3 regions of the Arthrobacter sp. NQ7 genome follow, and region 2 is predicted to be linked to each of the others. Evidence: riboswitches for the same ligand, from Rfam matches in the RefSeq annotation. Region 2 holds a riboswitch; each other region holds the start of a gene.
The links. A riboswitch is a leader RNA that binds a small molecule or an ion and turns the genes downstream of it on or off. The one in region 2 is predicted to bind cyclic di-AMP.
Positions count from the first base shown of each region.

Region 1: it holds a riboswitch for cyclic di-AMP, as region 2 does, so the genes downstream of both, PUN71_RS05440 (C40 family peptidase) here and PUN71_RS08855 (M23 family metallopeptidase) in region 2, are expected to answer to the same signal.
Region 3: it holds a riboswitch for cyclic di-AMP, as region 2 does, so the genes downstream of both, PUN71_RS17320 (aggregation-promoting factor C-terminal-like domain-containing protein) here and PUN71_RS08855 (M23 family metallopeptidase) in region 2, are expected to answer to the same signal.

Region 1 covers NZ_JARFXU020000003.1:132,846-142,353, reverse strand. The annotation lists gene PUN71_RS05450 (ribonuclease Z) at 1-260, shown strand, start outside; gene PUN71_RS05445 (protein adenylyltransferase SelO) at 244-1,713, shown strand; gene PUN71_RS05440 (C40 family peptidase) at 1,833-2,678, opposite strand; cyclic di-AMP (ydaO/yuaA leader) riboswitch at 2,682-2,851, opposite strand; gene PUN71_RS05435 (aggregation-promoting factor C-terminal-like domain-containing protein) at 3,099-4,484, shown strand; gene PUN71_RS05430 (TraR/DksA family transcriptional regulator) at 4,506-4,865, shown strand; gene PUN71_RS05425 (DNA alkylation repair protein) at 4,862-5,392, shown strand; gene PUN71_RS05420 (DUF1810 domain-containing protein) at 5,412-5,873, shown strand; gene PUN71_RS05415 (glucose 1-dehydrogenase) at 5,909-6,802, opposite strand; gene PUN71_RS05410 (metallophosphoesterase family protein) at 6,953-7,459, opposite strand; gene PUN71_RS05405 (DUF1918 domain-containing protein) at 7,531-7,722, shown strand; gene PUN71_RS05400 (NUDIX domain-containing protein) at 7,765-8,280, shown strand; gene PUN71_RS05395 (glycosyltransferase) at 8,767-9,508, shown strand, end outside.
Region 2 covers NZ_JARFXU020000006.1:22,934-32,441, forward strand. The annotation lists gene PUN71_RS08825 (helicase-associated domain-containing protein) at 1-602, opposite strand, end outside; gene PUN71_RS08830 (hypothetical protein) at 613-846, opposite strand; gene PUN71_RS08835 (cold-shock protein) at 1,087-1,470, shown strand; gene PUN71_RS08840 (DUF3027 domain-containing protein) at 1,477-2,040, shown strand; gene serC (phosphoserine transaminase) at 2,151-3,281, opposite strand; gene PUN71_RS08850 (iron-dependent transcriptional repressor DtxR) at 3,562-4,263, shown strand; cyclic di-AMP (ydaO/yuaA leader) riboswitch at 4,400-4,611, shown strand; gene PUN71_RS08855 (M23 family metallopeptidase) at 4,622-5,440, shown strand; cyclic di-AMP (ydaO/yuaA leader) riboswitch at 5,570-5,750, shown strand; gene PUN71_RS08860 (C40 family peptidase) at 5,821-6,501, shown strand; gene PUN71_RS08865 (NlpC/P60 family protein) at 6,663-7,430, shown strand; gene PUN71_RS08870 (HNH endonuclease) at 7,697-8,197, shown strand; gene mobA (molybdenum cofactor guanylyltransferase) at 8,264-8,974, shown strand; gene PUN71_RS08880 (DUF6457 domain-containing protein) at 8,971-9,264, shown strand; gene PUN71_RS08885 (molybdopterin molybdotransferase MoeA) at 9,261-9,508, shown strand, end outside.
Region 3 covers NZ_JARFXU020000019.1:26,334-35,841, reverse strand. The annotation lists gene PUN71_RS17325 (ArnT family glycosyltransferase) at 1-2,092, shown strand, start outside; cyclic di-AMP (ydaO/yuaA leader) riboswitch at 2,233-2,393, shown strand; gene PUN71_RS17320 (aggregation-promoting factor C-terminal-like domain-containing protein) at 2,399-3,109, shown strand; gene PUN71_RS17315 (glyoxalase superfamily protein) at 3,182-3,571, opposite strand; gene upp (uracil phosphoribosyltransferase) at 3,616-4,251, opposite strand; gene PUN71_RS17305 (phosphatase PAP2 family protein) at 4,264-5,067, opposite strand; gene PUN71_RS17300 (nucleoside deaminase) at 5,124-5,630, shown strand; gene PUN71_RS17295 (glycosyltransferase family 4 protein) at 5,682-6,764, opposite strand; gene PUN71_RS17290 (6-pyruvoyl trahydropterin synthase family protein) at 6,767-7,162, opposite strand; gene PUN71_RS17285 (zinc-dependent alcohol dehydrogenase) at 7,166-8,206, opposite strand; gene PUN71_RS17280 (HNH endonuclease signature motif containing protein) at 8,433-9,508, opposite strand, start outside.

The DNA.
Region 1 (9,508 bases), on a different contig from region 2:
AATACCTGCACCTCACCGCCGGGCAGGCAGGGGACCTGGCATCGTCCGGGAGGGCGCGGACACTGGTCCTCACCCATTTCTCGTCCCGGTACGGCGACGACGTTTCGCTCCTCGCGCAGCAGGCGCGGGAGCGGGCCCCCGCCAGCAACGTCATCGCCGCCGGCGACCTGGACCGCATTGCCGTTCCCCCGCGGCGGCAACCCCGGCACGCAGCAGGCCAATCAACGGCGATAGGGTTTAATCATGACGGCAGCAGCTGAATCCACGGTCATTTTCGACGGCCGCTTCGCCCGTGAACTGGCGGAGTTGGCCGTTCCCTGGCAGGCCGAGGACGCACCCAATCCCGAACTCCTGGTCCTCAACACCAGGCTGGCCCAGGACCTGGGGCTTGATCCCGCGTACCTCCGCAGCCCCGAAGGAATACGGATGCTGGCAGGGAACCATGTTCCCGCCGGCGCCACTCCCGTGGCCCAGGCCTATGCCGGTCACCAGTTCGGCAGCTATTCACCGCTCCTCGGTGACGGTCGCGCCCTGCTGGTCGGTGAGCTCACGGACACCAACGGCCGCCTGGTGGACCTGCACCTCAAAGGGTCCGGCCGCACGCCGTTCGCCCGGGCCGGAGACGGCCGCGCCGTCGTCGGACCAATGCTCCGTGAATACGTTGTCAGTGAAGCCATGCACGCTTTGGGCATTCCCACCACCCGCTCGCTCGCCGTGGTGGCCACCGGACGACAGGTCCGGCGCGACGGCATGCTGCCCGGCGCCGTCCTGGCCAGGGTGGCAAGCAGCCATCTGCGGGTGGGCAGCTTCCAATACGCCAGGGCCACCGAAAACCCCGGCCTCCTCAAGCGCCTTGCGGACCACGCCATCAGCCGGCACTATCCACACGCCGCCGACGCGGACAATCCCTATCTCGCGCTGTACGCCTCGGTGGTTTCCGCCCAGGCCGAACTGGTGGCGCGGTGGATGCTCGTCGGGTTCGTGCACGGAGTCATGAACACGGACAACATGACCATCTCGGGAGAGACGATCGATTACGGCCCATGTGCGTTCCTGGACGCCTTCAACCCGGCCGCCGTCTACAGCTCGATCGACGTCAGCGGCCGCTACGCCTACGCCAACCAGCCCGTCCTTGCCGAATGGAACCTCGCCCGGCTCGCCGAGGCAATGCTGCCGCTTATCGACGAGGACCAGGAGAAGGCTGTGGCCCCCGCGGTGGACGTGCTGGGCGGCTTCCGGCGCCAGTACAGCGCGGCGTGGTCCAGCGGGATGAACGCAAAGCTGGGCCTGGCCGCGGCCGGCGGGGAAGAGGCCGCAGACGCCTCAGCGCTGGTGGACGACGTTGTCGCCCTCGTGAAGGACGGCCCGGTGGACTACACCCGGTTCTTCCGGAACCTCGGCAAGGCTGCCCGGGGCAACCTGCGCCCGGTTCGTGGCATGGTCCTTGACCTTGCAGCCTTCGATAGCTGGATCCGACGGTGGCAGGCGCTGGACCCCGACGCGGAACTGATGGACAGCGTGAACCCGGCCTACATCCCCCGTAACCACCTCGTGGAGGAGGCGCTGTCCGCCGGGACCGCGGGAGACATTGCTCCCTTGCAGCGGCTGTTGGAGGCCGTCACCGACCCCTTTACTGAGCGGACCGGCCTGGAAAGGTATGCGGAAGGTGCCCCCGAAGACTTCGGCAACTACATGACCTTCTGCGGTACGTGACCTGTCAAAGGCGCCGGCCGCAGGCTCGCCGCGCCGGCGGGACGCGGAAGGGCGGCAGCCGGTATACCGGCTGCCGCCCTTCTGTATGACACCGCTTCGCCGGGCGAAGCTGTGGGAACCTAGGCTACGCGGACCACGGAGTAGCCGCTGAGCCAGCTGATGGAGTGGACCTGGGTGGTGTATCCGTTAACGCCGCCGCTCACAACCTGGCCGTCGCCGGCGTAGACGCCCACGTGGCCGGAGGTGATGATGAGGTCACCGGGGGCCGGAGCACCAACCACCGTTCCATACTGGAAGAACTGGGTCGGGGCCAGGTCGCCGACGCTCTTGCCAACGGAGCGCAGTGCATTCTCGACCATCGCGGTGCAGTCCTGGTTCACACCGACCTGGCTGTAGGCGGATGCCAGGATGGCCGCGCCTGTTCCGGTGCCCGTGGTGGCCGCGGCCGGGGTGGCTGAAGCGTAGGACATGTTCATGCCGGTGTTCGTCGGTGCGCTGGCCGCCGCAGTCTGGACGGGCGCCGGTGCCGGAGCCGGTGCCGGAGCCGCCGTGTAGCCCGCGCCAGGGATCTGGATCTGGTCGCCCGGGTAGATGATCGAGGACAGACCCAGGCCGTTGGCGGCCAGGAGGTCGTTCAGGCCGACGCCGTAGGCCGAGGCGATGGCGCCGAGGGTGTCACCGGAAACGACGGTGTGCACGTTCCCCGTGGCCGCCGCGGGGGCCACGGCGGGCGCGGCAGGCGCCGAGTAGGCCTGGACGCTGCTGTTCTCAGTGGTGTCCGCTCCGGTCACACCCGCGTGGGCCGGGGCGCCCACACCGAACGCAATGCCGGATGCCGCGGCTACGGCGAGCGCAGGGCGGCCCAGTGTGCGGGCCTGGGACTTGGCTGTAACGGCGAGGCCCTCGAGCACAATGGAGCGGGCCGGAGTCGCGCGGTGACGGGCAGAAGTTGAAATTTTTGACACGGTTGATCGCCTCTCCCATGCCTGCGGGGTGAGCTGTCGGGTTCGGGCTGGAGATACCCGGCCGGAAGCACCCCGCGACATACGGAGGCGCTATCGACTTAACCCCTAGGCCACATGTGGCCGTGGAAACTTGGTTCCCCCGTCCCTGCCAGCTGGAGCGGTTGTATCCCATGATCAGCGGCAGGGCTCGGCATACTGATGGGAATGTCCCGACTGAGAGGGACACCAAACGACCATAACCCGAGCTCCCCGCAATTGTCACATTTGGATAACATGCGAGGCGATTCTCTCAGATTCGCCAGCGAATGGACTTGGCCCGACTTTCCCGTGGTGACCTTGGTGGACGCCGCGAAGGGCCGGGTAACAATCACGACACGGATCCATGCCTGCGGGCCATAGCGGAGGGTAGGCTTCGGGACTATGCCCCTGTTCGTGATCCGCCCCCGGCTCCCGCTGACCGCGGTCCTGTTGGCCTTGGCCGTGGCCGGCTCCCCCCTTCACGCGGCTACGGCGGACGATCAGGACCCGACTGCCGGCTACCCCTCCTGGGCTGACGTGCACGCCGCGCAGTCATCGGAGGCCGCGAAAGCAGCCGAAATCAACGCCATTACCGGCCTCCTGGACGGATTGCAGGAGCAATCGGAGGCCGCCGGGGACGCTGCCGTCCGGTCGGCGGCCGATTACGCCGTGGCGCAGGCCGGACTCGACTCCGCGACACAGCGGCTGGACACCCTGTCCGCGCAGGCGGCAAGGGCCAACGATGAACTGGCCAGGCACCGGAAAGACCTGGGCGCCCTTGCCGCGCAGTCCTACAAAACCGGCGGCACCAACGCGGGTTTCTTCGTGGCACTGGACGCCCTCGGCACCAACAGCGTGCAGGGGCTGAACCTGGTCAAGCTCGTCGGGGACAAGACCGCCGCACTGGTTGAAAAGGCCGGGGCCACGGGCCAGGTCGCCGCCGCACTCACCGAGCAGGAAAGGGCTGCCAGGAACGAGCGGGAGCGGTTGTCGGCGGAGGCCAAGGCAGCACTGGATACTGCCCGCTCGGCGCGTGACGCGCTCGACCGGCAGCTGGCCCGGGAGCAGCAGCACAGCACGGAGCTGACGGCGCAGCTCGCAGCCCTGAAGGGAACGACGGCGGCCCTTGAGGGGGAGTACCGGCAGGGCCGGGCGGCCCTGGCTGCCTACGAAAAGGCCCAGGAGGCCAAGCGTGCTGCGGCAGAGGAACAGGCCCGCCGGCAAGCGGCCGCCGCTGCCCGGCAGCCCGCACCCGCCGGGACCCCGGCCCTGTCCGGTACTCCAGGGCAGGAAAGCCCCACGCAACCGAACCCACTTCAGCCAAAACCCGTCCAGCCAAACCCTGTCCAGCCAAATCCCGTGCAGCCCGGCGTTCCCGCCGGCGACCCTGGGCCGCCTGCTCCCGGCACCGCTCCCGTGGCACCCGCCCCGCCATCCCCGCCCGCCGTCGTCGTGCCTTCCGTTCCCGGCGGGTCCGTGAATGACCCGGCCGCGGCGAAAAGCTACGCTTCCGGACGCCTCGCCGCCTTCGGCTGGGGCCAGGACCAGTTCCTGTGCCTTGCCCAGCTCTGGACCAAGGAATCGGGGTGGCTGACCACCGCCACCAACCCCTATTCAGGCGCCTACGGGATACCCCAGGCCCTGCCGCCGGGAAAGTATGCCAGCGCCGGCGGCGATTGGCTGACCAGCTACCGCACCCAGATCGAGTGGGGCCTCGGCTACATCCGGGACCGCTACGGCTCCCCGTGTGCCGCCTGGAACCACTCCGTGTCCCTGAACTGGTACTGACTGACGCGCTAGGCTTTCCCCATGCCAGATTTCGAACGGTTCCGCGCGCTGCTCGAAGATGAGCGGGCACGGCGCCTGGCACTGCTGCCCGCGCTGCGCGCCGACATTGAGTCGGCAAACTTGGCACGCCGCGACTCCAACGTCGACGATGAGCATGACCCCGAAGGCTCCACCATCGCCTTCGAACTCTCGCAGGCCTCGGCGCTCCTGAAGCAAAGCTCGGCCGGACTTGATGAGGTCGAAGCTGCCCTGGCCCGGCTCGCCGGAGGCACCTACGGCCTCTGTGCAGTGTGCGGGGAACCCATCGCCGAGGGCCGGCTGGAAGCGCGGCCCTGGACGCCGTTCTGTATCCTGCACGCCGCCACGGGGCGCGGACAATGACGGGCGCTGCGGAGACAGTGTCCGCCGCGGCGGAATTCATCGACCGGACCCTCCAGAACGAAGGTGCCTGGTACCGCGCGGACGAGGTGGCGCACCGGGTGGGCGGGCTTCTTGCCTCCTATGGCTCCTCGGTCGGCGCAGTCCGCGGCACGGTCCGCGATGCCCTGCGGAAGTTCAAGGACCTTGACCATGACGCCACCGTCATGCTGGCCTCCGCCCTGTGGGGCCAGCCGCGGCCGGGCGTCCGGCCGGTTTTCGAACGCCGCCTGGCCGCCGTGGTGCTGCTGCAGTCGCGGGTTGGGCTGCTCCGGCACTCGGACCTGACCCGGCTGGAGGGGTTCCTGCGGTCCGCCCAGTCGCGGGACCTGGCAGCGCCGCTGCTCGCCGATGTGCTGGCACCGATGCTGGCCGGTTTGGGGGAGCGGGAGCGGCAACGGGCTGCCGTTGTCCTGGCGAGGTGGCGGGAAGACCCCGACCCCCAGCTGCAGGCTGCCGCTGCAGCCCTTGAGGAAGACCTGTCCCTTTGAACGCACCCAGGAGAACGCCATGAATGAACCGTTTGGCCTTGACCGCTTCGTCGCTGCCCAGGACAGCGGCGGAACCTATGAGCAGGCCCTGGGGGAGCTCCAGGTGGGCAGCAAGTCCGGGCACTGGATGTGGTTCATCTTCCCGCAGATTGCCGGGCTCGGGCAGAGTGAGACCTCGCGCAGGTATGCCATTTCCTCGCTCGCCGAGGCCCGTGCGTACCTGGACCACGAGGTCCTGGGGCCCCGGCTGCTTGAATGTGCCATGGTCCTGGCGAACCACGCCGACCAGTCGGCAGAGGACATCTTCGGCGGCATTGACGCCAAAAAGCTCCGCTCGTCCATGACACTGTTTCTCCGGGCCGCACCCGGAGAAACAGTGTTCAAGACCGTGCTGGCCCAATTCTTCGGCGGCGAGCCGGACCCCGCCACTGACCAGCTCCTGGCGGCCCAGGATGCATCGGACCACGAGGCCGGCGGCTGAGCGCAGTCACCGCCGGCGGTCCCCGGGAGCCGCCGCTACGGGGTGGGGCTGCCGCCGTTGACGTTCAATGTTTCGCCCACCACGAAACTTGACTCGGGGGAGGCCAGGAAGACGTAGGCGGGGGCGAGTTCGGCGGGCTGGCCCGCGCGGCCCAGAGGAGTGGACTGGCCGAACTCCGGCAGCTGCTCCTTTGGCTGGCCGCTGCTGACCTGCAGGGGCGTCCAGATGGGGCCGGGAGCCACGGCGTTCACCCGGATCCCTTTAGGCGCCAGCTGCTGGGCCAGGCCCTTGGTGAAGTTGTTGATGGAGGCCTTGGTGGTGGCGTAGTCCACCAGGGTTGGCGACGGATTGTAGGCCTGGATGGACGTGGTGTTGATGATGGTTGACCCCGCCGGCATATGCGGAACGGCGGCCTTGGTCACCCAGAACATGGCGTAGACGTTGGTCTTGAGCGTGTGGTCGAATTGTTCGTCCGTGATGTCCTGCAGGTCCTCCTGGGCCACCTGCTTCCCGGCATTGTTGACCAGGATGTCCACGCCGCCCAGGACGGCCACCGCGGTGTCCACCAGGTCCCGGCAGGCTGCGGAGTCCTTGAGGTCTCCCGGGACCTTCACGGCCTTCCGGCCGGCCGCTTCGACGATGCCCGCAATACGGGCCGCGTCCTCCTCTTCCTGCGGCAGGTAGGAAAGGACGACGTCGGCACCCTCCCGGGCGAAGGCGATGGCCGTCGCGGCGCCAATCCCCGAGTCGGCGCCGGTCACGATCGCACGGCGGCCTTCCAGCCGCCCCGTGCCCCGGTACGTCTCCTCGCCGAGGTCGGCCCTGGGCTCAAGTTCTGCATCCAGGCCCGGCTCCGGCTGGTGCTGCTTGGGCGGGGAGATCTTTTCGTAGGCAGTAACGGGATTGCGGAACGTGTACTGGTCAGTCATGGCGGTCCTCCTGTTCGTGCGGACTCCGGGCCGGTCCACCGCCCGGACTCCGGGGAAACTGCGGCTGCCCACCGGCAACAGCAAAAGCTAAGCATGCTTACGTTTCCCAGCCTAAGCAAAGATTCACCGCCCTGCCAAGCCCGGGCGGTGTCAGCCGCGGCCGACCTCCACCAGGGTGACCCGTGCCAGCTGCCCGGCATCGACCACCGCCTCCATGAACGTGCAGGCCGGCTGGCGGCGGCGGTCCGTGGGCGACCCGGGATTCAGCAGCCTCAGTCCGCGGGGTGAGGTGGTGTCCCAGGGGATGTGGCTGTGGCCGAACACCAGCACGTCCGCCGACGGGTACAGCGCCTCGCACCGAAGTTCGCGGCCCTTGGCCTGGCCTGTCTCGTGCACCATGGCAAAGCGGATGCCGCCGAGCGTTGCGGTGGCTGTTTCCGGCAGCCGCCGCCTCAGGTCGGGTCCGTCATTGTTGCCATACACGCCGAGCAGCCGCCTGCTCCGGCGTTCGAATTCGTCCAGCAGCGCCGCCTCCACCCAGTCCCCGGCGTGGAACACCACGTCGGCCTTTTCGACGGCGGCCCACACCTCCGCGGGCAGGGTTTTGGCGCGTTTGGGCACGTGGGTATCGGCGATGAGGACCAGGTTCAACGGCATACCGGAATCCTGCCACGTCGCCCTGTTCCACGCCTGCGTGGAGTCGTAATCTGGGGCTGGAGGTGATTGCCATGGAGGCAGCCCAAGGAGACCGCATCGTGGTCCATGGAAGGACGGTGGGGTCCTCGGACCGGCATGGAGTGATCCTGGAAGTCCGTGGCGAGGGCGGACGCCCGCCCTACGTTGTCCGCTTCGACGACGGGCACGAAACGGTCATGTATCCCGGCGGCGATTTCGCCGTCGACCACGGACGCGACACCTGACGCGGGACTGCATCCCGGCGCTTCACCTGTCAAACTGGAGTGATGGATCACCCACTGCCCTCCAGCATGTCCTCCACCCCGCCGCCGCGCACCGGTCCGCGGGACCCTGGCGACGCCTGGGTGGAAGGTGACCGCGGCCGGTACTGGGGCAGGTTCGGCGCCGCGGGAGTCCTGGCCTACGACCCCGCAAAGGGGGTGCTGCTGCAGCACCGTGCCGTCTGGAGCCACAACGGCGGTACCTGGGGCCTGCCCGGCGGTGCGCTGCACGAGGGCGAGGAAGCGGTTGATGGTGCCCTCCGGGAAGCTTACGAGGAAGCCGCCGTCCCGCCGGACAGCGTGGAAGTGCTGTTCACCTCGGTGCTGGACCATGGCTACTGGTCCTACACCACCGTGGTGGTGCGGGTGCAGGAATCCTTCGAGCCCGTCATCAGCGATCCTGAAAGCATCGCGCTGCTGTGGATTCCAGTGGCTGATGTGGACTCCCTGGAGCTGCATCCCGGCTTCGCCGCGTCCTGGCCGGACCTGATGGCCAGGCTGGACGCCGAAGAATCCTGGTAGCCAGGCCTTGCCCCTGATGCACGCGCGGACGCTGCGCTGAGGGGCTGGATCCCGTCGAAAAGCAGTTCCGCCCGGGAGAACGCCTGGTGACTGCCCCCAAAACAGGGTAAGTCCGGCTGCGAAATTAGGTACCCACTACTGGTGCCCGCCGCAGGACCGGAGCCGTATGCTCCAGGCTACGGCGACGTCGTGGCTGCTGGAAGGCTGGACAGACAGGCAACCGGACACCCGCCGCAGCAGCCCTGGCATGCCGCATTCCGGGGCCTTGACCCATTGGCCGAACATGAGTCCGCGCAATACAGCAAGGTTGGTGAGCCAGTTGCCTCTTCCCCTCCTCTCACCTGTTGCACCATCGGCGCCCGACGGCGGACTGCCAGGCCACGGGCCGGCAGCGGTCCCGGCCCGAACCATACATCAGCGGCATCAGGCTTTCGGCGCCTCCGAGGCATACCCACAGCACCCGTTCGTCCCCCTGGTGCAGGCACTGTGACCGCCGCCGTCGATGCCCCCCGGCGCAACCAGGGGCGGCTGCGGCTCCACGACCTGGGATTCGCGTTGGCGGGCCTCATATCGTTGCTGCTCGTTGCGGGGGCGGCCTCCACCGTGGCGGTACCCGTCACCAGTGACCTCGGCCTCGTCGCGGTGCTGCCCTACCCCTACTGGATAGGCCTCGTGCTCATCAACGTCACGTTCGTCGCGGCGCTGCGCGGCAACGCCGGCGGACCGGCGGGACGGGCAGTGATGATGTGGCTGCTCGCGGTGCTGGTGCTGGAACTGTTCGGAACGGCGGCCTTTGTCACCGATGTACCACGCGGCGAAGTCGCGTTCCGGCATCTGGGGATCGCCGACGCCCTTTCGAGCACCCAGGAAATCGATCCGGATATTGACGCCTACTTCAACTGGCCGGGCTATTTCGCGCTGCTGGCCACGATCATCAAGGCCACAGGCCTGGCGCCGGCAACGATAGCGCTCTGGGCTCCCGTGGTGAACGTAGGATTGTGGCTTGCCGGCCTGGGTGTCCTGGCGCGGTTCCTGACGGCTGATCCGCGCCGCCGCTGGCTTGTTCTCTGGCTCTTCTGCCTCGGTAACTGGCAGGACCAGGACTACCTGTCGCCCCAGGCCTTTGCCTTCTTCCTGTACCTCGTGGTGATCGCCCTGCTGTTCGGCCCATTGGCATCACGGCCGGGGACGTTCCGCGGCTTCAGGCCCGCCAACCTTGCGGCGTGGT
Region 2 (9,508 bases):
AGGGCCTCCGGCGTGGCCGTCCAGTGCTGGAGTGCCAGCGCAGCCTCCATGGGTGTGGTGGCGTCCTGGATGGGAAAGCCCTTGCGGTGCAGTTCGGACACCAGTTGCACGGCCCGCTGGGCGAATGCCGGCTGCAGGCGGACCAGCTCGGTGTAACTGCGGCCGAGGCCGGCGGGATACAGGCCTACCACGTCCTTGAGGGACCCCACCGGGAGGTAGAAAGGTTGGTCCGCGGCAGGGGAAGGAGTTCCATGCGGGGGAGGCACGGGGTGCACCAGGGCAAGCTCCTGCAAGGTTCCCAGGATGTCCTGGACTGTGGCCAGCGAGGCGCCGCGGATCAGGTGCTGCAGGCCCTCCGCCGAGGCGCTGTGGCCGGTGTCTGTATTCGTGCACAGGTGCAGCGTCTCAAGGACCTGCATCTGCGGGCGGTTGAGCCGCTCCAGCGCCCGCTGCACGCTGACACGGGAACTGGCGCGTGCCGCCAGGGCAGCGAAATCCGGAACGGCGGGGGAAATGAGGTCCGGCCGCGCGGCGAACAGGGCACGCAGCGCATCGTTGCTGCGTGCCTCCAGGTCCTTGCCAAGCGCACGAATAAGGGACATCAGTCCAACGTTACCGCTGCTGTGCCCGTCCCGCCCGGCGCCGGGCTGCCACAGCGTCCAGGACCAGCAGTAGCATCAGGATGAAGGCTGCCGGCAGGCCGTAGAGGGCTGTGTAGGTGATCCAGGCCGGCGCAGCCGTGCCGGCAAAGGCCATCGCCATGACCGCTCCCACGGCTACGAGCGACAGCACGGCAATAACTGCGGCAAGGACCGTCAACGGCCGCCGGTAACGCGAGGAAGTCATGGACGTAACGCTACAGCGGGGCTGGATGCAAAAGTGAGCGGCCATGGCGGGAACGGCCCAAGCCTTGCGCCTGCGGCGGAACAAAGCCGGCGGAAGCGGGAACAGGGCATGCGGCAGGATAACCTTGAAGGATACAGACCAACACGGTTTGCGCCGGCCATACCTTGAACCCGCACAACACTGCGGATGCGGTGGCCGCGGGCCGTGTCTCATGACAGCAGAACGAAGAAGGTTGATTACGTGCCTACCGGCAAGGTCAAGTGGTATGACAAGGACAAGGGCTTTGGGTTCCTCGCGGGCGAAGACGGCCAGGAAGTCTTCCTGCCCAAGTCGTCACTGCCTGAGGGCGTGACAGAACTCAAGGCGGGCACCCGCGTGGAGTTCGGTGTGGCGGACGGCCGCAAGGGCGCCCAGGCCTTGGGCCTGCGCGTGCTGGACAAGACCCCGTCCATCGCCAAGGCCAAGCGTCCCAGTGCGAAGGATCTCGCGCCGCTGGTGCAGGACCTGGTGACCGTGCTGGACAACCTGTCCGGCACCCTGTCCAAGGGCAAGTACCCGGACGGCAACAAGGGCAAGGCCATTGCTGCCGCGCTGCGCAAGGTTGCCGACGAGCTGGACGTCTAAGCGCCCATGAGCCCCCAATCTGAACAGCCGGGCACGCCAGTGCAGGAGCAGGCTGCCAAGACTCCGCCCAAGCGCAAGGCAGGCGTGCCCGTGTGGCGTACGGGCAAGCCCGACGCTTTCCTGGCCGCGGCGGTCGAAACTGCCCGGGCCGCGGTGGAAGGCATTACACCCGCCGCCACCATCGGGGCGCACCTGGCGGCCAAGAGTGAGGGCGACCGCCTGGTCACGCACCTGTTCGAGTCGCGGCTGCCCGGTTACGCCGGCTGGCAGTGGTACGCGGTGCTGACCCGCAACTCGCGCTCCAAAGTGGTGACGGTCAACGAGCTTGGCCTGCTGCCGTCAGAGGATTCCATCCTGGCCCCCGAGTGGGTGCCGTGGGCCGAACGCGTGCGCCCCGAGGACGAGCAGCAGCAGGAACCGGACGAAGACGCTCCCGGGGCAGGGGTGGCCGTGGAACCGGTCGCTGTCGAGGGGGAGCCGGCTGAGGAGGCCGCCCCGGCCTTTGAGGCCGGCGATGGGCCGCACGACGACGATGAACCGCAGGACGACGGCGGGCAACCAGGAGCCTGACGCGCCCGTCAACGTGCTGCTGCCGGAAGACCGGCCGCGGCCTGCGGAATCAACGAAAAAGGCGCCGTCCGGGACAAACCCGGGCGGCGCCGTCGTACGTTAAGGGCTGCTTACTTGCGCAGCTCGCCCACCACGTAATCGATGCTGGACAGCAGGGCTGAGACGTCGCTGGGCTCGATGGCCACGAAGGTGGCAATCCGCAGCTGGTTGCGGCCCAGCTTCCGGTAGGGCTCAGTGTCCACAATGCCGTTGGCGCGCAGGACTTTGGCCACAGCTGCGGCGTCAACCGACTCATCAAAGTCGATGGTGGCAATGACGTTGGAGCGTTCCTCCGGCTTGGCCACGAACGGGGTGGCGAACTCGGAGGCGTCAGCCCAGCTGTAGATGCGTCCGGCGGAGTCCGCGGTCCGCGCGGCCGCAAAATCCAGGCCGCCGTTGGAGTTCAGCCACTCCACCTGGGCGTTCAGTGTCACCAGCGTGGACAGCGACGGAGTGTTGTACGTCTGGTTCAGGCGGGAGTTGTCAATGGCCGTCTGCAGGTCCAGGAAGTCCGGAATCCAGCGGCCGCTTTCCTTGACCCGCGCGGCCCGCTCAATGGCGGCAGGGGAGAAAAGGCCCAGCCACAGGCCGCCATCGGAGGCGAAGTTCTTCTGCGGGGCGAAGTAGTAGACATCGCTTTCCGCGACATCGACGTCCAGGCCGCCGGCTGCCGACGTGGCATCAACCAGGACCAGCGAGCCCTCGTCCGCCCCGGAAACGCGCTGGACCGGAGCGGCCACACCGGTGGAGGTTTCATTCTGCGGCCAGGCGTAGACGTCTACGCCTGCCTCGGCCTGTGCTTCCGGCCGGGTGCCCGGCTCCGACTTGACGATCGAGGAAGCTTCCAGGAACGGCGCCTTGTTGGTGGCGGCGGCAAACTTGGATCCGAACTCGCCGAAGGACAAATGCTGGGCTTTCTTCTCCACCAGACCGAAGCTCGCGATGTCCCAGAACGCGGTGGAGCCTCCCACGCCCAGGACCACCTCATAGCCTTCGGGAGCACGGAAGAACTGGCTGAGCCCTTCCCGGACTGATCCCACCAGGTTCTTGACCGGGGCCTGCCGGTGGGACGTGCCCAGGATGGTCCTGGAAGCTGCTGCCAGGGCGTCGATCTGCTCCTGCCGGACCTTTGACGGGCCGGCCCCGAACCGCCCGTCCTTGGGCAGGAGGTCGGCAGGGATCGTGATGCTGGTGTCGCTCACAGGGGCTCCAATTCGGCGGGGACGATAGCTTTGGTCCGGACGGACGGGTCGTGGTGGCCGGCAGCCGGCGTTGGGCTGCAATACAGGCCGTCCCCATTCTGCCTGAACTGCTGTGCAGGCGGGAGTTGGCGGCGTCAAAGTCCAGACATTGAGACAGGCGGAGACCAGCGCGGCTATTCGGACAAAGTCAAAATAGGCTAAGCTTGGCCCCGGACTACCTCGCGGGAACAGGCGATACGGTGGGACAACGCAAGGTACTGCGCTCGAGGAGCTGAGCTGGATGACGGATCTGATCGACACTACGGAGATGTACCTCAGGACCATCCTGGAGCTTGAGGAAGAAAACATCGTCGCCCTGCGGGCCCGTATCGCCGAGCGTCTGCGCCACTCCGGACCCACAGTTTCCCAAACCATCGGCCGGATGGAACGCGACGGCCTGGTTGTCGTCTCGGGCGACAGGCACCTGGAACTCACGGACACCGGCCGCAAGCGCGCCACCGAGGTGATGCGCAAGCACCGGCTGGCCGAACGCCTTCTCGCCGACGTGATAGGGCTGGACTGGGCCTACGTCCACGACGAAGCCTGCCGCTGGGAGCACGTGATGAGCGAGCGGGTGGAGCGGCGCATCTACGAGCTGCTGGACCATCCCACCGAGTCGCCATATGGCAATCCCATTCCCGGCCTGGCCGACCTGGGCGGACAGCCCGGCCCCGGCTTCGCGGACGGCGCCATCAGCCTGGTGGAAGCCATGAAGGCCTATGGACCGGCCTCGGGCGTCACCGTTGTCCGGCTGGCGGAGCCCATCCAGGTTGAACCGGAACTGCTGGCCCAACTCGACGAAGGCGGCATCCGGCCCGGTGCCGCCGTGGCACTGGAACGCGTGGGTGATTACATCTCCGTGCGGGTCCCGGGAATCGAAGGCGCGCTCGAACTGCCGCCCGAAGTGGCCGCGCACGTCTTCGTTGCCGTCGCCCCCTCCTGAAGCCGGCCGCATACCTTAAACCGCGCTTCCCACCAAAGATAACGGAATTGTTACCTAGGGTCTTAAGCCCCTATAGTGGAAGCGATCGTTGATACTTAAGCGTTACCTGTCCCGGAGCCGAGCTCTGCCAGCGGGACAGGTGCACGAGTCGTTACTGGCAGAGGCGGGGGAACCACAAGCGGCAGCGGGGGACTGCCTTGGGGTGAAGTCCGTCAGCAGCAAGCCTCTCCAGTGAAGGATTCTTCCGGGAATACCCCTGTGCAGAAGCTTGCCCATGACGGGCCGGGTCTTTGAACTCTCTGACCCGAATCCGACAGCTAACTCCGCAGGCTTTTCCAGAGAGGAACCCTTCTTGACCATGCAGACCTCCCGGGGCCGCCGCCGCGCGGACGGCCCTCCTGCGGTGCGGAGTGCCGAGGTTGCCGCAGTGGAGCGCCCCCGCGACCTGCACCGCGACGCGCGCCGCCGCCGGGGTCCCTTCCGGCAGATGACGGATTTCGCCGCGGCCAGCGGCATCGGCCAGAAGGCCGGCATCGCCCTTGCCGCCACCGGCCTGGTGCTGACGGTGACCGTGCCTGCCACCGGCCCCGTCATGGCTACTGATGCTGCCGGCAATACTCCCGTAGCTGCCTCCGCTGTCAGCCCTCAGCCCAGGATTTCTGCGGATGTTGGCGCGCAGATCGACTTCAGCCGTTCCGCCGTGGTCACCCAGGCGGACCCCGACGGCAAGTTGAAGCAGCTCCTGAGCGCCCAGTCGGCCGGATCGGTGACGCGGGCGGCTTCTGCCGGCACCCTGGCAGCGCCCCTGGCCACCCTCACCACCGCTTCCCCCTTCGGCTACCGGGTGAGCCCGATCACAGGCGGTTCCGGCGACTTCCACCGTGGGCAGGACTTCGTGGCGCAGTGCGGAACGTCTGTCCTGGCAGCGGCAACGGGGACCGTGACCTTCGCCGGCTGGCACCAGTTCGGCGGCGGGAACCGGGTGGTCATCGATCACGGCAACGGCCTGGAGACCACCTACAACCACCTCTCATCCTTCAACGTCAAGGTGGGCCAGACGGTCTCGCGCGGGGACGTCGTCGCCCTCAGCGGCACCACCGGCGCCTCCACCGGATGCCACCTCCACTTCGAGGTGCAGGTCAACGGCGAAGTGGTCGACCCGATGGGTTGGCTGTAGCCCAAATGAGTGCGCAGTCTCAGATCACCGTGACCCGCCGTGACCTGAATGTGACATTGAAGCAAAACTGCTGTACCGTCTAACTCGCGTCAACTTTTCCGAAGTTGACGCTCTTGAGTGGATTGCCTAACTCTGCCACCGCTCAAGGTCCGTTCGCATTTCATCGTCTGGCAGGGGCGGGGGAACCAATTTTGGCCTTCATTCCATGGAGGCCTTGGGGTTAAGTCACGAGCTTTCCAGGAAAGCAAAGTGGCCGGGTGACTCCCATCCGAATCCGACAGCTCACCTCGCAGGCATTGGGAGAGGCTACCTTCGTGTCTTCACGCCATCATTCTGCGCGCCACCGTGCGCAAACGGTTCGCACCAACCCCCTGGATGCCATGTCCAAGGCCGTTAGTGCCAATGCCGGGACCGTGGGCCGCCAGGCTGCCGTTGTGGCAGCGGCATCGGGCCTCATCCTGAGCATGGGCCTGCCGGCGACGGCTGCCGACACCACTGCCGGTGTTTCTGCATCCACCGAGTCCGGCTCCGCCCAGACCGCCCTCGCTGTCACCGCCGCACCCACGGCGACGGTCTCCTTCGAGCGTCCCGTCGTCAAGACCACCGCTGCACCCAAGGTGGAAACGGTCCGCACACAGTCCACCGCTTCGGCTGACCGCGCCGCAGCAACCCAGGACGCGTCGGCCGCCAAGACTGCCGAGACTGTTTCCGCCGTGTCTTCCGCGGCAACGTCGGGAATTGCAGCCATCGCCTACACCGGCATCGGCCACTCCTACGTCTGGGGCGGCACCAGCCCCGTTACCGGCTGGGACTGCTCCGGGTTCGTTCAGTGGGTTTACGCGCAGGCCGGCATCAGCATCCCGCGCACCAACGCGTGGAGCATCATGACTCCCACCTCCACCCCCCAGCCGGGTGACCTGGTCGTCCAGAACGGCGGCGCACACGTCGGCATCTATGTCGGTAACGGCATGATGATCAGCGCACTGAACCCGTCGCAGGGCACGCTGCTCCACTCCCCGGCAGCCACCGGTTCATCCTCGTACTACCACTACGGCAACTAGTTCTTGGGCTCCATGCTCCAAGGGCTATTTCTTTGCCCACAGCTTTTTCGCTAGATCACATCCCCGTTCGGGACGCGCCGGCGTACCCCCAAGATGCCGGCGCGTCCAACCTTCCCTGCCTGCCTACAAGCGGACCAGGGGAAACACGAAAGAGAGAACTGATGACGACATGTGCTACCGCGCGCCACCGTGCCGAGGTCACCAAAACCAACTCGATCGCTGTCATTGCCAAAGCGGTCAGCGACAACGCCGGCGGCATGGGCCGCCAGGCCGCAGTTATCGCCGCTGCCTCCGGTCTGGTCCTGACCAGCGGCATCGCAGCCAACGCTGCCGACGCCAACGTCAAGCGGGACTCCGCTCCGGCCTCCGCACTGGAAGTTGAATCCGCCGTCGACGCCCCGATCTCCGCGGCGTCCACCATTGCCATCAGCTACGAAAAGCCTGCCGTGACCACCACGCCGGCTCCCGTGGCCGAGCCTGAGCCCCAGGTCGACGTCCAGGAAGCAGCTCCCGCGGCCCAGCCCGTTGCTGCTCCCAAGGTCACGGCGAAGGTTGCCACCGCCGCCGCTCCCGCCGCCCCCGCCGCGCAGGCATCGGCCAGTGGCAAGGGTGCTGCGATCCTTTCCGCCGCTTACGCCCAGCTTGGCGTCATGCAGGACTGCACCATGCTGGTCACCAACTCCCTGGCAGCCGTAGGAATCCACTTCCACGACTGGCCCGCCGGCTACCTCTCTTTGGGCCGCACGGTCAGTGCAGCCGAAGCGCAGCCCGGTGACCTTATCTACTACGCCGACGGCGGCGCTGGCATGGCGCACATCGCTGTTTACGCCGGCAACGGCATGGCGGTCCACGGCGGCTACAACGGAAACCAGACTGTGGTCTTCAGCGCCAACGTCGGTTCCGGCCCCGTTTTCATCCGCGTCAACTAAGCTGCCGTGGGCCGGCGCACAGTGTGTGCCGCCGGCCGGTAAGCCGGAAAGGACCCCGCCACGCCCGGCCGGGGTCCTTTCCGTTTAATCAACGGGGCTTGCGTGGCCGCCGTCGAGGGTAGCCGCTGGTTTTGCCGTCCAGGGGCGGCGATTACCTGATATTGCACTTCTTTGTTTACTCTTGTCATGTCGATCCATAGCCCGGACATGCCGAGGGCAGCCGGCCCTCGTGCCCCTGACGGGTGCGGCCGTGAAGAGGTAAGTGCATGCGCACTCTCGTTCTGAATGCTGGATATGAACCGCTGGCGGTTGTGACTTTCCGCCGGGCGCTGGTGCTTGTGCTCGCGGGCAAGGCGAGCGTGGTGGCCGAGGGTGACGACCCCGTCGTGGGCCCCACTGATGTGCTGGGCCGCCCGTCCGTGATCCTCCTCAACCGCTACATCAGGCCCCGGTACAACCACTCCACGGCCGTCAGCCGGCGGGGGGTGCTTCGGCGGGATGGGCATAAGTGCGCCTATTGCGGCAAGGCGGCCCACACCATCGACCACGTGCACCCCAAGTCGCGGGGCGGCGCCGATTCGTGGGAAAACCTGGTGGCCGCCTGCCTGCGGTGCAACAACGTCAAAGGGGACCATACACCCGCGGAGATGGGTTGGACCCTGCGTTTCGTGCCGGAGCCGCCGCATGGAACGATCTGGCAGATCAAGGAACTCGAGAAGCCGACGCCAGCGTGGGATCCCTTCCTTCTTCCGGAGCGGGCTGCCTGACCCAGCCCGGCCTGTCCTCCCGCCGGATTCGGCGGTGCCGGCCCTGCCGGTCGCTAGGCTGGGGTCATGCAAGCGAACACGTTGGCATTTGATGCCCTGATCCTGGCCGGCGGCCGGTCCTCACGGCTGGGAGGGGTGCCCAAGCAAACCCTCGTCTTCCGCGGCCAGACTCTCCTGGAATGGGCTCTTGCCGCTGCGTCCGGGGCTAGGCGCACTGTCGTTGTTGGTGACGCCGGCCTCCCCGGGGTCACCGCGGCGCCAGTGCCGGGGACTGCGCCTCCGGCCGCGGTCCTTTCCTGCCGGGAAGAGCCGCCGTTCTCCGGTCCCGCCGCTGCTATCGCCGCCGGATTGGAAACCCTGGCCAATAACGGCGGCGGTTCGCCGGTCACGCTCGTGCTGGCGTGTGACATGCCGTTGTCCGCCCAGGCCGTGGCCGCCCTGCGGCACGCCCTGGCTGCGACCCCGGTGGAAGCCGCCCGCGTGCGCAGTGTCATGGCCGCTGCCGAAGACGGGAGGCCGCAGCCGTTGGCCGCTTTTTACAACACGGCTGAGTTAACACATGCCTGCCGGGAGCTCGCCGCCCGGAACGCGCTGGCCAACGGCTCTGTCCGGGCGCTCCTTGCTAATCTGGACGTGCAGCTTGTCACAGTCCCCGCCGGGTCCACCTCCGATGTGGATACCTGGGATGACGCTGCTGCGCTGGGGATGGCCGCCGGAAACCAGCGCGGAAGCCAGGACCGGCGCACGGGCGACACTAACGTGGGAGGCAATTCGTGAAAAGCCAGGACGAAACGCTGGAAGAGTGGTGCCGGGCCCTGCTCCAGGCGTACAAGCTGGAAAATGTCCAGGTCGACGTCAACGCTGTGCTCTCCCTTGCCGGCGTTGCCGCCCACTCCGTGGTCCGGCCGGCCGCGCCGCTCACCACCTTCATTGCAGGCTTTGCCGCGGGCCTGGCCGCGGCCCCGGGCAGGGAGATGGACGCCGCCGCGATGGACGCAGCGCTGGCCGTGGCCCGTTCCCTGGCACAGGACTACGGCACTGAAACCGCCGGGACTCCCGGCGAATGACCGCAGAACCCCATAGTGATCCGCATGCACCACCGCGCAGCGAAGGGGAGGCGCTGACGGCCCGGACGCCACTGGACACAGCCGGACACATCGGCGTGGTGGGCGGGGCAGGTCCATCTGCCCAACACTCCGGTCCCGGGATGGACGACGCAGGTCCTTCCGCCGGAGGGCAGGGCGGTGCCGGCCATCACCATGCGGCCCACACCTGGGCAGAGGCCCGGCAGGTGGCATACGACTCCGCCAC
Region 3 (9,508 bases), on a different contig from region 2:
ACAGGACGTCCCTGCAGCGCGGCGGGCCTGGCCGGCCGCGCTGCAGCGCCTGGAACTGGCTGCCGTCCTGGCGGGCACCGCAGTGCTGTACCTCTGGAACCTGGGGGCGTCCGGCTGGGCGAATGCGTTCTACTCGGCGGCGGCCCAGGCCGGATCGCAGGACTGGACGGCCTGGTTCTTCGGTTCATCCGATGCGGCCAACTCCATCACGGTGGACAAGCCGCCGGCGTCGCTGTGGATCACGGGATTGTCCGTCCGGCTCTTCGGGCTGAATTCCTGGAGCATCCTGGTGCCCGATGCGTTGATGGGGGTCGGCGCGGCGTGGCTGCTCTACCTCGCCGTCCGGCGCGCGGCTGCCCCGGCCACCGGTGACGCGAGGCTCGCGCACCGGGCCGGGCTGCTGGCCGCCGCCGTCCTTGCCCTCACACCGGTGGCCACCCTGATGTTCCGGTTCAACAACCCGGACACCCTGCTGGTGCTGCTCATGACAGCGGCAGGCTACGCGGTCCTCCGGGCCATCCAGGAGGACCGGCTGCGGTGGATCCTGCTGGCGGGGGTGTTCCTGGGCTTGGGTTTCCTGGCCAAGCAGTTGCAGGTGCTGCTGGTGGTTCCCGGCTTTGCCCTGGCGGTCCTGGCGGCGGGCCGCGGCAGGATGGGGCGGCGGCTGCTGTGGCTGGCTGCCGCCGGCGCCGCAATGGCGGCTTCGGCCGGATGGTGGCTCCTTGCGGTGGAGCTGACACCTGCCGGCATGCGCCCCTACATCGGCGGATCGCAGGACAACTCCATCCTGGAGCTGACGCTGGGCTACAACGGCCTTGGCCGGCTGACCGGCGACGAGACAGGCAGCGTGGGTGGCGGCAATGGCTGGGGTGTTCCCGGGCTGCTGCGGATGTTCAACAGTGAGTTCGGCGGCCAGATCGCATGGCTCCTGCCGTCTGCCCTGATCCTGGCCGCGGGCCTTCTCTGGGTGGGCCGGCGGGCCCCGCGGACGGACATGGTGCGCGCCAGCGTCATCGTCTGGGGCTCGTGGGTGCTGGTGACCGGCCTGGTGTTCAGCTTCATGTCCGGCATCATCCACCCTTACTACGCGGTGGCACTGGCGCCCGGGATAGCCGGGCTTGCCGGGTTGGGCGGGGTTCTCCTGTGGCAGCACCGGCACCAGCCGGCCGCGGCCGTGGCAGTGGCTTCAGCTACGGCCGCGGCAGCAGTTATGGCGTTCCAGCTGCTCGGTACCACCACCGCCTATGGTCCCTGGTTCCGCTGGCTGGTCCTGGCAGCAGGCCTGGCGGCCGCGGCAGGAGTTGGACTGGGCAGGTTCCTTCGCCTGCGCTCCATGCAGTGGACGGCAGCGGTGCAGTGGACGACAGCGGTGCAGCGGACCGCGGCGGGGCGGTGGACGACGGCGGTGCAGCGGGCGACGGCGGGGCTCGCCATTGCGGCGTCGCTCGCCGGACCTCTGGCGTTCTCCATCTCCACGGCGGCAACGGCACACAGCGGGGCCATTGTCAGCGCCGGGCCGGCGACAGCATTTGCCGGCCCTGGCGGCTCCCGTGCCAACAGGACCGGTGGGCCCGGCACGGGCGGCAATACCCGGCAGTTCGGCGGCCGAACCGGACAAAACCAGGTCGGCTCCGGGCAGGCAGGACCCGGCCAGTCCGGGGCGGGCCAGGCCGGACAAGGCCCCGGCGGAGCTGGTGTGGCCGGCGGCCGTGGCGGCGGTGCAGGCGGCGCCATGGGTGGCCTTCTTGGCGCCCCCACCCCGTCATCAGACCTGGTGGCAGCATTGAAAGACGGTGCAGCGGGGTACACCTGGGCGGCGGCGGTGGTGGGCTCCAACAATGCTGCCGGTTACCAATTGGCAACGGAACTGCCTGTGATGGCAGTCGGCGGCTTCAACGGGACCGACCCCTCCCCCACCCTTGAGCAGTTCCAGGAGCTGGTGTCGCAGGGGAAGATCCACTACTTCATTGCGGGCGGAACCACCCGGTCCAGCACAGGCTCAGACGCCGCCGCCCGGGTTGCCCAGTGGGTAGCGGAAAACTTCACCGCACGGAGCATCGGCGGGACCACCGTCTACCTGCTTGGCGACTGAGCCAAACCTGAACCGGTGCGCAATTCGACTCGCTGCCACCGTGACTTCCGTTACCTAAATGTGACTTTCTCGTATCCTTCCTGTACCGTCGATTGGGTGCGGTCCCCGTTCGGGCCGCATATCCCGGGTTGACGCCAAGCTCTGCCGCTTCCCCGGATCCCGATTGAGCTACGGCAGAGGCGGGGGACCCACCGTCCCGGGCAATGAATGCCCTTGGGGTTAAGCCAGTACGTGTTCTTTCCGTATGGCCGGATGCCCTCATCCGAACCCGACAGCTAACTCCGCAGGTGTGAGAGGCGATCAATCATGTCCAAAAACACGGCAGAAACACGCCTGCAGGCCAAGGCTAAACACCGGGCCGCCAAGCAGGCCAAGAAAACCACCCTGGGCCAGCGCGCCGGGATCCTCGCAGCATCGTGCGCGGTGCTGGTGGGCGTAGGCGCTGCAGGCCAGGCCACCAGCGGCATGACCCCAGTGTCATCCACCGGCTCCAACTCTTCCACGGCAGCGGCCGACTCCCAAATGAGCATCGAGAAGAGCGAGATCCGTTCCAACCCGGCGGCCAGCCCCGCTCCGGCAGCAATCACGGTCGCGCCGCAGGCAGCGGAACCCGCCCCGGCCGCCCCCGCACCGGCGCCGGCAGCCCCCGCACCCGCCCCGGCACCCGAACCCGCCAAGGCACCCGAGCCGGCTCCCGCCGTCGCAATTAACGACCCGGCCGGCGCCCAGGCGTACGCCGCCGGCCAGCTGGCCTCCTTTGGCTGGGGCCCGGACCAGATGCAGTGCCTGCAGACGCTCTGGACCAAGGAATCGGACTGGACCACCACCGCCACCAACGCCAGCAGCGGCGCCTACGGGATCGTCCAGTCCCTTCCCGCGGAGAAGATGGCGAGCGCCGGTGCGGACTACCTCACCAACTACCGCACGCAGATCAACTGGGGCCTGGACTACATCAAGAAGAGCTACCAGTCGCCCTGCGGTGCCCTGAACTTCCACTTGGCTCACAACTGGTACTAGGCACGGCACCACCGCAGAGGGGAACCGGCGCAAGACGCGGGCCGCATCACGTGATGTGGCCCGCGGTTTGCTTTAAGGGCTGGCCTGGCCCTCATTGCGCCATGGGATGTACTGGACAGACCACCTGTTGCCGTCGGGATCGGCGAAATGGACGAAGTGGCCCCAGTCCTGCACGTCGATGTCGCTGACGTCCACGCCGTTGTTCTTCAGGAAGTCGTGGGCGGCCTTGATGTCGCTGACCACCATCTGAAGGTTGGATCCGGTGCCGGGCGGGGCGTCCGTGAGTCCTTCGCCGATGCAGATGGAGCAGGCCGAACCGGGCGGCGTCAACTGCACGAAGCGGATGGAGTCCGAGGGACGCTCGTCATAGTCGGCGTTGAACCCGACCTTGTTGACGTAGAAATCCTTGGCCCGGTCGACGTCGGATACGGGGACAAAAACGAGTTCGAGTTTCCAGTCCATCCGCTCAGGCTAGCGGCAGGAGGCCGGCTGAAAAAGGGTGGACCCTACCCTGCGATGCCGTAGAGGCGGTCGCCCGCGTCGCCCAGGCCCGGGACGATGTAGGACTTCTCGTTGAGCTTCTCGTCGATGGAGGCCAGGACAATGTGCACGTTGGCCCCGGACAGCTCCTCCTCCAGTCTGGCCAGGCCCTCCGGCGCCGCGAGCAGGCAGATGCAGGTGACGTCCGACGCGCCGCGCTTGAACAGGAACTTGATGGCCTCGCGCAGCGTGCCGCCGGTAGCCAGCATGGGGTCCAGGACGAAGACCTGGCGGCCGGTGAGGTCCTCCGGGAGGCGTTCCGCATAGGTGATGATGTCCAGCGTTTCCTCGTCCCGGGCCATGCCCAGGAAGCCCACCTCAGCGGTGGGGACCAGCTTGGTCATGCCTTCCAGCATTCCCAGGCCGGCACGGAGGATCGGGACAACCAGTGGGGTGGGTTTGGTGAACGCGGTGCCGATGGTTGTGCTGACGGGCGTTTCGATGGTGACGGGCTCGGTGCGGACTTCCCGGGTGGCCTCATAGGCCAGCAGGGTCACCAGCTCTTCCGTCAGCTGCCGGAAGACAGGGGACGGTGTGTTCTTGTCCCGCAGGACGGTGAGCTTGTGGGCGACCAGGGGGTGGTCAACAACGAGAGTACGCATCCCCCAAAACTATCATCCGGCGCTGCCCTTCCCGGGCCCGGAGCCTCCGTGCTCGTGCACTTCCTCGGCGACCACATCGCGCACGATCGGACGGTCGAACGACGGCGCGGCGCCGGCATGCTCCCGCCTGCGGACCAGGTGGAACAGCCGGTGGGCCATAATCACCACACCGACCCAGGTAAGGCCCAGCAGCCACCCTGCCATGACATCGGTCAGCCAGTGGTGCCCCAGGAAAACGCGGCTCAATCCCATGGCAATGATGAAGATGGTGCCGCCCGTGATGGCAGCGACGCGGACCCGCATGGTGTGGAACTGAAGGCAGATGAGGTACACCACCAGGCTGATGACCACGGTGGTATTCAGGGTGTGGCCGCTGGGGAAGGACGGCGAGTCCTCGTACGGGGGAACGGCGTCAGCGTGGTCCGGGCGGGTGCGGCCCACCAGCTTCTTGCCGAACGTGGTGGCCGTGACCGAGGCCGCTGCTGCCCCGCCGATGAGGACCAACGGCCGCCAGTTCCGGCTAAGGAAGGTCAGCCAGGCGGTGAGGATGCTGGCCAGGATGGGCATGCCGACGCCGCCGCCGATATTGGTGAAGCCGGTGACGAACGCATCGAGGCCTGGGCTCCGCAGGCTTTCGGCGAAGGCCAGCGCGGGCTTGTCCAGGTTAGCGAGGCCGGCTGAGTCCACCACATTGTCGTAGACCTCCGCACCGAGCAGCGCCAGCGACACAATGATGACGCCGCCCACCAGGATCGTGAGGACCAGTGCCGCGTACGGTTTGAACCAAATACTTATGCGGTCCCGAAGAGTGTCCATGGTGCCTCCCGGCGTCGGTAAGTAACCTGAATATCCCCCGAAACTATCATTGAGCCATGCCCTTGCCGGAAAAGAAACACGACGCCTGGATGGGCCTTGCCCTTGTGGAGGCCCGGCGGGCGCTGACCACGGAGGACGTGCCGATCGGCGCCGTGGTGATAGGGCCCGACGGCGCCGTGCTGGGTTCCGGCCGCAACCAGCGTGAGGAACTGGGCGACCCCACGGCCCACGCCGAGGTGGTGGCCATCCGGGAGGCGGCGCGGCAGTTGCAGGCATTGGCCCGGGGGGAGGGCGGCGCCGGTGACGGCTGGCGGTTGTCCGACTGCACGTTGGTGGTCACCCTGGAACCCTGCGCCATGTGTGCCGGCGCGATTGTGCTGGCCCGCATCCCGCGGGTGGTCTTCGGGGCCTGGGACGAGAAGGCGGGCGCCGCCGGCTCCGTGTTCGATATCCTCCGCGAACGGCGGCTCAATCACTGGGTTGAGGTGTACCCGGGCGTCCGCGGGGAGGAGTGCGGTGCGTTGCTGCGCGAGTTCTTCGCGGGGCACCGCGGCGCGATCTAAGTTGCGGTGACGCCTCTTGGGCTCCGACAGGCGGCGTTTCCCGCGCTCCCGTCAGTCGCGCTCCCCCAGCATGGCCAGGACCTGCTGCGCGGTGCTGTTCCAGTCCGGCAGCCGTGGCCGGGCGTCCAGGGCAGCTGCATGCCATGCCTCCCTTATTCCTGGATCCTCAAGCCAGCGGCGGAGGACGGAGGCGAGCCGTCCCGGGCTCTCCGGCCCTCCTTCGGGAAGGGGCAGTGCCGCGCCGGGAAGCCGCGGTCCGCCGTCGGCCGGCACCAGGCTGGCCAAGGAAAGAGCCTCCACCGCACCTGTCCCTTCGCGGACCAGGACCGGGACACCGTGGGCCAGGGATTCGGTAACAGCTATGCCGAAGGCCTCCTGCCGGGAGACGAGGAGGCTGAGGTTTGCGCGCGCCCATTCGGCTTCCAGGGGGTCGCCGGTGAGTTCCCCGGTGAGTTGGACCCTCTCTTCCAGCCCGTGGGCCGCGATGGCGGCACGGACCGCCTGCGCGTAGTCCGGGTCCGCCTGGTCCGAGCCCACGAAGGACGCAGTCCACGGGATCTCCTGCACCTGGGCCAGGGCCTCGACGGCGAGCAGCTGGTCTTTGTTCGGCAGCAGCGCCGCCATAACAATGAAGTGCGGGGGAACGGAACCCTTCGCCTGGGGCGCGGAGGCAACGCCGGGAAGGGCGACTCCGGCCTGGGGAAGTCCGCGGTCCGTGAGCTTCGAAGCGGCCCAGGTACTGGTGCAGACCACTCCGGTTGCTGCCCGGAGTGCGCGGGCTTCGTCGGCCAGAGCTGCGGTTCCGGAGCTTTCCGGCACTGGCATATGCACCAGGACCCATATGTCCTGGCCCGCTTTGGCCGCGAGTTCCAGTTCATCGGGGGCACCCACTGCCACCAGCCCGTCCACGATGACCACTGCCTGCCCGGGAACCGCCTCCGGTTCCCACGCGCCAAGAAGGCTGCCCAGCCGTCGTCGTTCCCCGGCACTGGCTTGTGGCCAGCGTCCCTCAACGGCGACGACCTCAACCTCGGCGCCATGCGCCTGGAGGCCGGCCACCAGGCGCGCGTTGTAGACATTCCCGCCGGAGCTGTGGTGGATGTTGCCGGGGACCAGCAGCCGGATGGAGCGCATGGCTAGGCGGTGAGGTCCAGGGAATAGGTGGCCCAGGCGTCCGGATTCTCGCGCAGGGTGACCTCGATTCCTGCGAGCTCGGGGCCGTCGTTGGTGTCCTTGATCCGGGCCGCCACCTGCTGGGCGACGTACTCGGCGAGGGCTTCGGTGGTGCTGAGCTTGTCCTTGAAATCGGGGTGTTCGTCCAGGTTGCGGTAGTTCAGGCCGGCGAGCACTTCCTCGATGATGGTGCCGGCGGCGCCGATGTCCAGGACGATCGCGTCGTCGTTCAGTGCGCGACGGCGGAAGGCCACTTCGGCCACAAAGGTTGCCCCGTGCAGTCCCTGGGCTGGACCAAAGGCTTCCCGGGGAAGGCTGTGGGCGATCATGAAGTGGCGGCGGACGGTCAGGCTGAACATGGGTTACCTCAAGTTTTCGGAGTTGTGGGCGGCTGGGGTGGGGGCTTGACTGGTGGCGGGGTACTCGACGACGTGGCACAGGGCGGCCAGGCTGCCGTCCGCCAGGCGTTGGACCACGTCCGGCAGGTCCTCGAACCGGGACGATCCGGTCAGGAACGCGTCGAAGACGGGGTCCTTGAGCAGCGATACGGCGAGGTCGAGGCGGTCCGCGGTGGTCCGGCGGTGGCGGCGGGCCCGGGCCACTGTGCCCACCTGGCTTGCCCGGATGGAGAGGCGCCTGGCGTGGAAGTCCTCTCCCAGCGGGACGGTGACCTCGCGGTTGGCGTACCAGGACATCTCGATGACGTCGCCTTCATCGCCCACGAGCTGCAGGCTGCGTTCCAGGCCTTCCTGGGATGCAGAGCAGTGGAACACGATGTCGCAGTCGGCCAGCGCGCTGTCTGGGTGCGCAAAGTCCACTCCCAGCGTGTCTGCGAGCTGTTTCCTGCCAGGATCGAGGTCCACCAGCTGCAGCCGCTGCAGCGGGAATTTGGCCAGCAGGGTAGCCACCATGCCGCCCACCAGGCCGGCGCCCACGACGGCGACCCGGTCCCCCAGCCGCGGCCCGGCTTCCCAGAGCGCGTTGACGGCGGTTTCCACGGTGCCGGTGAGGACGGCACGGCGCGACGGGACGTCGTCGGGGATCCTGGTCAGGGAGTCCACGGGAACCACGTAGACGTCCTGGTGCGGGTTCAGGCAAAAGACGCGCTGGCCTTTCCATTCCGCGGGTCCGTCCTCCACGACTCCCACCGAGAGGTAACCGAACTTTACGGGCCCGGGAAACTGCCCTTCCTGATGCGGAGCCCGCATCGCCTCCGCTACCCGGGGAGGCACGGCCCCTGCGTGGACCACCATCTCCGTGCCCTTGCTGATCCCCGAGTACAACGCACGGACCAGCGCCTCGCCCGGCCCTGGTGCGGGGACCTCCTCGGCCCTGAGCTCGCCGTGTTCCTTGGCAGTGGTCCAGTATGCGGTGGCGTGGATCGGATTCTGTGAATTTGTCATCTTGCTGATGAATCTAGCCGGACGTGCGGGGACGGCGAAAGTCCGACGGCGCGTGGCGAACTTTTGCGTGGCGGTGGCCCTTCGGTGTGGGTGGGCATCCGTGAGGGCATCCGGGTTGAGGGCTGGGCACGGGCTGTAAGGGCCTTGGGGATTGAATCCCGTTTGGCACAGGGCGCGAAACCCGGAGGCGGATTGGCCCGGGGCCTTCCGGGGCCTTCATGGGCCTTCACGCAGAGGGCGGGTGGAGGATCCTTCCAAGCCATTGCTCGCCCGGGGAGAAACCCAGCCTGACCACGTCGACGCAGCCGGCCACGCTCCATTCCGGCAGCCGTGGTTCAAGCGCCAGGCCGGGAGGCCAGCGTGGTGGTTCCCAGTCCTGGTGTTCGCTGGCGTAGTGCCGGCCGGTGGGTGAGGTCCAGCCGGGTGGTTCGTTTTTGGTTGCGGGGGTTGGTGTCCAGCCGGTGGTGTGGCGTAGTTTGTGGTGTTTTGGGCAGGGTTGTCCCAGGTTGCTGATCCCGGTGGTGCCGCCGTTGGCCCAGGCGAGGAGGTGGTCGGCCTCGTTGTCCAGGGAGTGGTTGCTGCAGCCGGGGAACGGGCACTTGCCGTCGCGCAACCTTAGCCAGGCCCGCATGGCTTTCGTAAGGCGGTAGCTGGTCCTGCCGATCTCCAGCGGCGCCCCGTCCCGCGGATCCACCAGGACCCGGTGGAAGGACTCGGCTCCGTTCGCAACGAGGTCCCTGGCCATTGACGGCGGGATGGGACCATACCCGTCCAGCATTGCCGGTTCATCGGTCAGACCCAGCAGGGAGAACACGGGAACGGTGACCAGCACCTGCGCCCTTATTGATGTCGGCGGGACATCTGTTTCTGCAACGCTTCCGGATGCGGTAAGGCAGTCTCCCCCGCCGCTGCTGTCGCTGTGGCGGGTCAGGGCGCCACAGGCCGTGGCGGGGGAAGCATCCGTGCCGGCAGAAGTCCTCCTGGCATCCCTGCCGGCGGACGTGCCGCTGGCGTCCGTGCGGTCTGGTGTGCCGCCTCCCAGGACAGTGGCAGCAAACGTGTCCGCGCGGAGCTGGGTCATGGTCCGGGGCTCGTCCGGGCCCTGCAGGGACCGGGCGACGGCGGTGAGCCGGTTCCACCCGGCAAGCGCCTGGTCCGCGGGCAGGCATGCAGACAGCCAGGCCATTCCGTCCCGGTCCGGCCGGAACTCCACCCGCCGCTCCACCACCCCTTTGGCGTGCCGCTTCTCAATCGACTCCGCATGGTGGCGTTCCCGCCACGTCCGCGCCTTGACCCGAAACC